One region of the Pseudomonas sp. DTU12.1 genome, then DNA from elsewhere that is predicted to be linked to it. Evidence: riboswitches for the same ligand, from Rfam matches in the RefSeq annotation. Region 1 holds a riboswitch; each other region holds the start of a gene.
The links. Region 1 has a riboswitch for cobalamin ahead of GDV60_RS10725 (TonB-dependent siderophore receptor). Riboswitches for the same ligand answer to the same signal wherever they lie in the genome.

Region 1 (3,274 bases):
GATTTCGTCGGCCACTTCGGCCACCTTGCCGCTGATCAGGATTTCATCCGGGGTGCCCAGGTACGCGCCCCAGTAGATGTCCATTTGCTGATCCGCGACGCTCCGGTAGGAGTCCTCGGCGTCCAGCATCACCACCAGCGTATCGGCATCACCGACCTGCCCCGCCGCAAGCCGACGCCCGGTGGTGATCTCGATGGAACGGCCGATGCGGTTCAGCGGCACTTTATGCTGGGCCGCCAGGGCCTGGACGCTGGTGATCCCGGGGATGACCTCGAACTCAAACGTACAGCTGCCACTGGCCAGAATCGCCTGCAGGATGCGGATGGTGCTGTCGTACAACGCCGGGTCGCCCCAGGCCAGGAAGGCCCCCACTTCGCCGTCGGCCATTTGTTCGTTGATCATCCGCTCGAAGGTCTGTTGCTTGTCGCGGTTCAGATCCTGCACAGCCGTGGTGTAGTCGATCTCGCCACGCACACGCTCGGGGCAGTCGGCTTCGACAAAGCGGTAGGCATGCCCGGCGTCGATGTAGGTCTGGCAGATCTCCCGGCGCAGGTCGATCAGTTTGTCCTTGCTCTGGCCCTTGTCCATCAGGAAAAACACGTCGGTACGGTTAAGCGCCTTCACCGCCTGCATCGTGATGTAGTCGGGGTTGCCGGCGCCAATGCCGATGATCAGGATCTTTTTCATGAAGGTGTTCTCAGTGCGGGGCCGGGATTTTGCCATGTTCGCGCCACTCAGGTCTCGTGCGTTTCCAGGCGCAGACGCCAGACGTTGTTGAAACGCAGCTCGGTAGAAGACAGCGGCTCCACATCAATCAGGTAAAACATAGCGATGGGTGCCTGCATGACATGAAGCAAAGCGGCACGAACCACCGCCGGATGCGTAACCGCCATCACATGGCCGGGCTGCTCTGCGACGCGTTGCAGCCACTGGCTGACGCGCTCGCACAACTGCGTCACGGACTCACCACGGTGAGGCGCGCTGGTGCTGTCGGTCAGCCAGGTCGTCAGTTCGTCGCGGTCGATGTCATTGATATCCCGACCGCGCCAATGGCCCACGTCCATATCGCGCAACCCGTCATCAATCGTGGCGTGCTGACCGAACAGCGTCGCCGTTTGCCGGGCCCTGGTCTCAGGCCCGCATAACAGGCGTGGCGCTTTTTTGAAACGTGCGGCCAGCCTCAAGGGCGACGGCGGCGTTTCCAGGGCTTCATCAAGGGCGAAATGCCCAAGCTTTTGCGCGCGGGTCGCACCATGGCAAATCAGCGTCAATCGGGTGCTCTGCATGGACGTGCGGCTCTGGTGATCAAGCGAAGCAAACATATTACAACGATCCAGACCCACCGGTTCGACCACTGGATAAGTTGACCAACGGTCGCGGGAATGTTCAGATGCCGGCCTGTTTCAGGTGCCTCATGCCGCCGTGCATGGGGTGAAACGGGAAACCGGTACGCTCGATCGAGCAAGTCCGGTGCTGCCCCCGCAACGGTATACGCGTGACCCCTTCGACACACCACTGTGGCCAGAACGCCATGGGAAGGTGAAGGGTTCGATACGCGTGAGCCCGGAGACCGGCCTGGAATTTCTGTTTGGCAAAATCCTGCGGTGGGCGGGCATGGGCCGGTATTGGCGTGTGCTCGATACCTTCTCCTGCGTGCTTCTGCGAAGATACTTTTCGAGAAGACTATGATTTTTCAACGCGGCGTCACTTCTGGCCCAACCTTGCTGTTGGGTTGTCTGTTCAGTCCCCTGCTACTCGCTGACAATAGTGCCCTGGAACTCAAGGCACAGACCGTTTCCGCGCCATCGGTGGAATCCACCACCGTGGCCGACATGGCCCAGTACGGCAGCAAGGTCGAAATTGTCACCCGCCAACAGATCGAACGCGCCGGCCCCAGCGCAGATATCACGCGGGCGATGCAGATGTTCATCCCCGGTTTCTACGTGGCCCCGAAAAACGGCCCGTTCGACTACGGCACCTATTCCCTGTTGGGCGGGCGCAATGACGACACCCTGATCCTGCTCGACGGCGTACGCCTGAACAACCGCCTGTACGGTGGCCTGTACCTGGATACCTTGCCGGCCAACGCCGTGGAACGCATCGAAGTGCTCAAGGGCGGCCAGAGCCTGTTGTTCGGCACCCAGGCCGTGGCGGGGGTCATCAACATCGTCACCCGCAGCCCGCAGACGCGCGACGTATCCGGCGAAACCAACCTGGGCGTCGATACCTTTGGCGGCACCACCGGCGATGCCCGGGCCGAGCGGATTTTCAGCAATGGCCTGGGCGACCTGGGTTTGCTGGCCTATGTCAGCCATAACGTGTCCGAGGGCTACCAGCCCTTTCGTAACCGCGACATGAGCAACGTCACCGACAAGAAACGCTCCTACGAAGTCACCACACTCGGCGCCAAGGCCATCCAGTCTTTTGGCGATGACTCGCGCCTGGAGCTGTTTTACCAGTACACCGATGCCAACCTGGACTTCGCCGGCGCCACCAACAACCGCAAGACCACCAACGACCGCGTGCAGCAGATTGCCACGGCGACCTTCGAACAGAGCATCAACGAGCGGCTGAGCTACTTCGTCAAGGGCCATATCAACGACTGGGATACCCGCTACTCACGGGTCAACAACACCGCCAACGGCGGCACCGTGATGCGCAATCACAACGACTACTGGGGTTTTACCGACTGGGGCGTGCAGGCCGAGGGCAAGGCCGAGCTTGCAGGCGGCCATATGCTGGTATTCGGTACCGATAACCAGTGGTTCAAGGGCCAGGACGATGTGCTGGTCATCGACAATAACAAGGCCGAAGCCCACGCCGTTTACACCCAGTTGCGCCCGCAGATCGACGCCCTGCCCGACTGGCATCCGAGCCTCGGCGTGCGCCACGAAACCATGAGCGGCGGCGACAGCGCCACGGTCGGCATGCTCACCTCGCTCTACGACCTCAACGCCAACTGGGCCCTGCGCGGCCAGTACGGTACGGCCTACAAGCTGCCGAATGCCGAGCAACTGTTCGTCAACGAACCCGGCGACGAGATCGGCAACCGCAACCTCAAGCCGGAGAAAAGCCGCAACGCCGAGCTGGGCCTGGACTACAAGGGCCTGCTGGCCGACCGCGAGTTCAGCACCAGCGTGACCCTGTTCAAGCGCAAGATCACCGACCTGATCACCCTCGACGACATCCAGTGGGTCAACGGCCAGGGCCAGATCCAGGTGCGCGGCTTCGAAGCCGATGCCAAGTTGGCGCTCAACGATCAGTGGAGCCTGCA
Region 2 (3,274 bases), 610 kb from region 1:
CTCGGGCGCAAACAGCGCAGCCACCGCAGCCGGGTTCGACGGGAAATAAAAGTGCACATAGGAGGCCGTCATCCGCCCCTGGCGATACACCGCCTCGGCACCGCGCCCGCCATTGGGGCTCATGCCACGGGCAATCGGCTGCCATTGCGTGCTGGTCAGGGAGTGATGATAGGTATGGCCGCGCAGCACGCCTTCCGGCAATTCCACCGTTTGCAGGGCCAGGGCCGCCAGGCGTTTCTGCATGACCGCATCGCCTTGCAACAGCCCCAGCAGTTCGGCGCGAGTGCCCTCGACATCGGTCAATGAGTCTAGCAAATAGAGCATGCCGCCACATTCGGCCAACAACGGCTTGCCGGCGGCGTGATGGCCACGGATCGCCTGCAGCATCGCGGTGTTTTGCGACAACGCCTGATGATGCAGCTCGGGGTAACCACCAGGCAGATAGAGGCTATCGGCATCGGGCAACAGTTGGTCATGGATCGGCGAAAAGAAGCGCAACTCGGCGCCCATCGCCCGCAGCAAGTCGAGGCTCGCGCCATAGGTGAACGCGAAGGCTTCATCACGGGCCACGGCAATCCGCACCCCGGCCAGCAAAGGTTCGGCCTCGATCAGCTCGGGTGCGGCGAACTCCACCGGCGGTGGCAGCGCTACCTCGCAACTGCCGGCCAGGGCTTCGGCGGCCGCATCCAGGCGCAGGTCCAGGTCGTTCAACTCGCTGGCCTGCACCAGGCCCAGGTGGCGGCTGGGCAACTCGATCCCGGTTTCCCGGGACAGTGCACCGTACCAACGCAGGCCTTCGGTCAGGCTGCCTTCAAGCAATTGCGCATGGCGCACGGTCCCGACGCGGTTGGCCAGGACCCCGGCGAACGGCAGGTCCGCCTGGTAACGCGCCAGCCCCAGCGCCAGGGCGCCAAAGGTCTGGGCCATGGCGGTGCCGTCGATCACCGCCAGTACCGGCACGCCAAAGTGGCGCGCCAGGTCGGCGCTGGAGGGGGTGCCGTCAAACAGCCCCATCACGCCCTCGATCAGGATCAGGTCCGCCTCCCCCGCGGCTTCCCACAACAAACGGCGACTTTCCTGCTCGCCCACCATCCACATGTCCAATTGATAGACCGGCGCGCCACTGGCGCGCTCATGGATCATCGGGTCGAGAAAGTCCGGGCCGCATTTGAATACCCGGACCTTGCGCCCCAGGTTGCGGTGCAAACGGGCCAGGGCGGCGGTGACAGTGGTTTTGCCCTGGCCTGACGCCGGTGCGGCGATCAGTACGGCTGGGCAATGGCGCGGCTGATTCAAAGTTCGATGCCTTTCTGTGCCTTGATACCGGCCTGGAACGCGTGCTTGAGCATGCCCATTTCGGTCACGGTGTCGGCCATTTCAATCAGTTCTGGCTTGGCGCCACGACCGGTGACCAGCACGTGCTGCATCGGTGGCCGGGCTTGCAGGTCGCTCAACACTTGGTCCAGGTCGAGGTAGCCGTGCTTGAGCGCGATGTTCAGCTCATCCAGCACCACCAGGCCGATGGACGGGTCCTGCAACATTTCCCGGGAGACTTGCCAGGCCGCTTCGGCGGCGGCGATATCGCGCTGGCGGTCCTGGGTTTCCCAGGTGAAGCCCTCGCCCATCACATGAAACCGCACCTGCTCGGGGAAACGGCGGAAGAACAGTTCTTCACCGGTGCTGTTACGGCCCTTGATGAACTGCACTACGCCGCATTGCATGCCGTGCCCCATGGCGCGGGCCAGCATGCCAAACGCCGAACTGCTCTTGCCTTTGCCATTGCCGGTCAATACCAGCAGCAAACCGCATTCATTCGGTGAATTGGCAATGCGCTCATCAATCACCGCTTTTTTGCGCAGCATGCGCGCCAGGTGGCGTTCGTCACGATCAGGGGAATCAGTCATGGCAGCTCTCCGTTGGGGCTGGACAAAAACGGCGGGCAGGAAAAGACAATTTCTATGAAGCCAAGCATCGCCCACCGTGATGCTGTTGGATGAATCAGGCCGGTCTCCGGGCTCATGAGTGGCGCCCTGTTGAGCAGGGCGGGCCGACGATGCGCCTTCCCATATCGCACGCGATACAGTGGCAAAAGCAGCGTCTTGACTCATTTACCGTTGCGGGGGCAGCGCCGGGATCGTGGCCGCACTGTAGAAAAGTGCGCGCCCTCACCGGCTTCCCTGTTTCACTCGATCGACGCGTACGCCACAGAGCACCTGAAACAAGCGGCGAAGGTTAGTGGGTTGGGGGTACAGCGTCAATTAAAGCCGGCCGCGCACTTGAACCATCGCCACGGGCCGTACCTCTATGACTACAGGCATTGAGGAGAAAAACATGCACAAGACCCGACTCGCCGTACTGATCATGGCCGCAGGCGCACTCGCCGCCTGCGGGGAAAGCTCAACGTTGCAGGTGTCCGACGGCACCGGGCCTTCGCCCAAGCTGCCGGAACCAAACAAAACCCTGATCCCCACTGTCAACATCGCCCCGGCCGTTGGCTGGCCCGATGGCGCCAAGCCCCAGGCCGCCGCGGGTACCCAGGTCGGCGCCTTCGCGGAAGGCCTGGACCACCCGCGCTGGCTGTATGTATTGCCCAATGGCGACGTGCTGGTGGCCGAGACCAACGCGCCGCCCAAGCCGGATGACTCCAAGGGCATTCGCGGCTGGGTCATGGAAAAGGTCATGGGCCGCGCCGGCGCGGGTGTGCCCAGCCCTAACCGCATCACCCTGCTGCGCGATGCCGACCATGATGGCGTGGCAGAAACCCGCACGGTCTTCCTGGAAAACCTCAACTCGCCCTTTGGCATGACCCTGGTGGGCAACGATCTGTATGTGGCCGATTCGGACAAGCTGCTGCGCTTCCCTTATCAACCGGGGGAAACCGCGATCAAGGCGCCAGGCACCAAGGTCATCGACCTACCGGGCGGCCCGCTGAACCACCACTGGACGAAGAACGTGGTGGCCAGCAAGGATGGCAGCAAGTTGTATGTGAGCGTCGGCTCTAACAGCAACGTCGGCGAAAACGGCCTGGAAGCCGAACAGGGCCGCGCTGCGATCTGGGAAGTCGATCGGGCCAGCGGCACACAGCGGATTTTTGCCTCCGGCCTGCGTAACCCCAACGGCATGGCCTGGGAGCCGCAAAGCGGCAAGCTGTGGACGGCGGTCAACGAGCGCGATGAAATCGGCAGCGACCTGGTGCCGGACTACATCACCTCGGTCAAGGATGGCGGCTTCTATGGCTGGCCGTTCAGTTACTACGGCCAACATGTGGATGTAC
Region 3 (3,274 bases), 840 kb from region 1:
TGTAGTTTTCCGGCTGCCATATTTTTTAGGTCGACCAAGGTAAAACTAGCGTATGGGAAGGTTGTGGAGATTTCTAGCTCGTCCAACGTAGACAGTAATTTCTTGGCCAGCACCTTGTCGCTGTAGCTCTCCAAAGAAGTTGTTTCGCGATACTTGTTTATCATGTAGTCCAGGTTGTCATGATCGAACCTTTGGTCTTTCAACCCTGGCTCCCTCCAAGTAGAGCCAACCCCTATATCCAGTTCGTCAAGCAGGCTAGGACGGTTGAGAAGTTCCTTGGCCACTGCTGACGCGTGCGTAGTAAAGGTTCTACTGGTCGGCTGCTGGCCGGCGGCTTCCTTCAATTCATTAAAGTTAACGTACCTGTCACCATCTCCCGCTGCGTACTGTCTAAAATGCTTCTTCACCTCCTTGAGTAGGCGCCTGTCGCTGTAGGACGATGGATAGTCTGCTTGAGATGATGCCCCCGGCGTCGCTCGCGTTGTTCGGCTGGCGCCACTGGTGTCGTCTGCCCATTGGTTCTGAGCAGTGTCAGTTTTGGAGGGCGGGGGTTGATTGCTGTCTTTGCCCTGCGTGATTGGCAGCGAGTGAAGGCTGTTGGGCTGAAACATTGAAATAGTCATGACAGAACCTCGAGTTTGTTGCTGTATTGGGCGCTCACCGCAGATGGACTCCTGTGAGCAATGCCAACAGGGCTGCAAATGCATGAATCGGTGACTGTGTGGCGCCCCATTCAAACTTGTTCCCCGCCGAGGCCTGCAGAGTGATACAGGTTTTTTCCCAGAGTGCCGTGGGGTAAAAATTGATCTGGGTTTGCCGACATTGACCCGTCCTCTCGCACGCGTAGCCTTGCACCCTCGAGGTTCTTAGGCCCCGGTCGAAGCTAAGAAGGGAACGCGGTCGATGCCGTGGCTGCCCCCGCAACTACGGCTTACCGGTTTCCCGTTTCACCCAATCAAGGGCACCCGAAACAAGGCGCTGGAGAGCATGTGTGAGGGATGTGCCTCAAACACCTTGAACGCTGGCTGAGGTTTTGATCGCAGTACCGTCAGACGTACCGATGGTTGGTGAGTATAGGTGCTTGTTTCAACAGGTTTATCCTTAGGATCGCCACTTGAATTTGACCCTGTCAGGCAACCGTCCGATCATGTGATCAAGGTTGTCATGATCAAACCTTTGATCTTTCAAGCCCCGTCCATCCCAAGTAAACCCAACGCCAATATCCAACTCGTTAAGTAGGCGACTGCGTTTGAGCAGCTCATCCGCAACTGCTGATGCTTGGGCAGAAAATGTTCTAGTGCTTGGACGGTGGCCGGCAGCTTCTTTTAGCTCATTAAAGTTGACGTATTTGTCATCGGCCCCCGCTGCGTACTCCCTAAAGTGTTTCTTTACCTCTTGCAGCAGACGCTTGTTGTTATAGGACGAGGGAGAACGTGTTGGGCGTGATTCCTCTGGCGTTGCACGGGTTGTGCGACTGTTACCGCTGGCTTCAGCCGCCCCTTGGTTGTTGCCCGGTGCGATCGGCGGAGAGTAGAGATTGTGGGGCTGAGATATTGAAAGTGTCATGACAGATCCTCGAATTCACTGCTGTATAGGGCGTTCACCGCAGATGGACTCCTGTGAGCAATGCCAACAGGGCTGCAAATGCATGAATCGGTAAATGTGTGGCGCCCCATTCAAACTTGTTCCCCGCCGAGGCCTGCAGAGTGATACAGGTTTTTTCTCAGAGTGCCGTGGGGTAAAAATTGATCTGGGTTTGCCGACATTGACCCGTCCTCTCGCACTGCGTAGCCTTGCACCTTCGAGGTTCTTCGGCCCAGGCCGAAGCTAAGAAGGGAACGCGGTCGATGCCGCGGCTGCCCCCGCAACTGTAAAGGGTTTATCTGACTGCCACGCCACTGCCTGTATCCGGCGGGAAGGCGCAGCCAGCGCCAGCCTCCAGGCCGGCAAGCCCCAAGCCAGGAGACCTGCCTCGCAACCGATTTTCCATTTCAACCGGGCGGGGTGATCCGGTGACGAATCCAGCGCCTGCGCGTCGCCGCAGGGCCAGTCGTCCCGTATGCCCGCCCCAAAGGGCATCCAATGAAAACACTGGCCAAACTCCCCGTTACTATCGTCACTGGCTTTCTCGGCTCGGGCAAAACCACCTTGCTGCGTCATATGCTGGATAACGCCCAGGGCCGCCGTATCGCCGTGATCGTCAACGAGTTCGGTGAGCTGGGTATCGACGGCGAGATCCTCAAGCAGTGTTCCATTGGTTGCACCGAAGAAGAGGCCAACGGCCGTGTGTATGAGCTGGCTAACGGCTGCCTGTGCTGCACCGTCCAGGAAGAGTTCTTCCCGGTGATGCGTGAACTGGTCGCGCGTCGTGGCGATCTGGACCATATCCTCATCGAAACATCCGGCCTGGCCCTGCCAAAGCCGCTGGTGCAGGCTTTTCAGTGGCCGGAAATTCGCAGCGCCTGCACGGTTGACGCGGTGATTACCGTGGTCGACAGCCCAGCCGTGGCGGCTGGCACCTTCGCCGCCTTCCCGGATCAGGTCGACGCCCAGCGCAAACTGGATCCCAACCTGGACCACGAATCGCCGCTGCACGAACTGTTTGCCGATCAACTGGCCAGCGCCGACCTGGTGATCCTCAACAAAACCGACCTGATCAGCGCCGAAGACCTGGCCCGCGTGCGCCTGGAAGTGGCCGAAGAGCTGCCTCCAGCGGTGAAAATCGTCGAAGCCAGCAGTGGTCGCCTGCCCCTGGACGTGTTGATCGGCTTGGGTGCCGGCTCCGAGGAGCATATCGACGGGCGCCACAGCCATCACGATCATCACCACGAAGGTGAAGACGATCACGATCACGATGCTTTTGATTCCATCTCCATCGACCTGCCACAGGCTGACGAAGCACTGCTGCTCGATGCCTTGACCCAATTGGTGGTGCAGCACGGCATCCTGCGTGTCAAAGGCTTCGCAGCGATTCCAAACAAGCCGATGCGATTGCTGATCCAGGGCGTGGGCACGCGTTTCGACAAACACTTCGACCGTGCCTGGAGCGCTGACGAAGCGCGCATCACGCGCCTGGTGCTGATCGGCCAGGACCTGGATGCAGCGGGCCTCGAAGCGCAATTGCGCGCCGCCCTCAGCGTTTAACCCATGCATCTGCTCAGGACCCAGCCCGGCGGTTTCGTCTCCGATGACAACATCGCCGACCTTGGACAGACTCCCGCCGAGTTGGTGATCCTGTGCAGCGGTGATTCCAGCCTGGCGCTGCTGGCCGAAG

Region 2: another riboswitch for cobalamin. It lies ahead of cobO (cob(I)yrinic acid a,c-diamide adenosyltransferase); the one in region 1 lies ahead of GDV60_RS10725 (TonB-dependent siderophore receptor).
Region 3: another riboswitch for cobalamin. It lies ahead of cobW (cobalamin biosynthesis protein CobW); the one in region 1 lies ahead of GDV60_RS10725 (TonB-dependent siderophore receptor).

Annotation. Positions count from the first base shown of each region.
Region 1 covers NZ_CP045254.1:2,449,359-2,452,632, reverse strand. The annotation lists gene cobF (precorrin-6A synthase (deacetylating)) at 1-687, opposite strand, end outside; gene GDV60_RS10730 (histidine phosphatase family protein) at 735-1,286, opposite strand; cobalamin riboswitch at 1,389-1,594, shown strand; gene GDV60_RS10725 (TonB-dependent siderophore receptor) at 1,686-3,274, shown strand, end outside.
Region 2 covers NZ_CP045254.1:1,836,888-1,840,161, reverse strand. The annotation lists gene GDV60_RS08140 (cobyrinate a,c-diamide synthase) at 1-1,296, opposite strand, end outside; gene cobO (cob(I)yrinic acid a,c-diamide adenosyltransferase) at 1,293-1,904, opposite strand; cobalamin riboswitch at 1,984-2,232, opposite strand; gene GDV60_RS08130 (sorbosone dehydrogenase family protein) at 2,332-3,274, shown strand, end outside.
Region 3 covers NZ_CP045254.1:3,284,943-3,288,216, reverse strand. The annotation lists gene GDV60_RS26575 (hypothetical protein) at 1-623, opposite strand, end outside; gene GDV60_RS26570 (hypothetical protein) at 1,102-1,566, opposite strand; cobalamin riboswitch at 1,788-1,990, shown strand; gene cobW (cobalamin biosynthesis protein CobW) at 2,083-3,144, shown strand; gene cobN (cobaltochelatase subunit CobN) at 3,148-3,274, shown strand, end outside.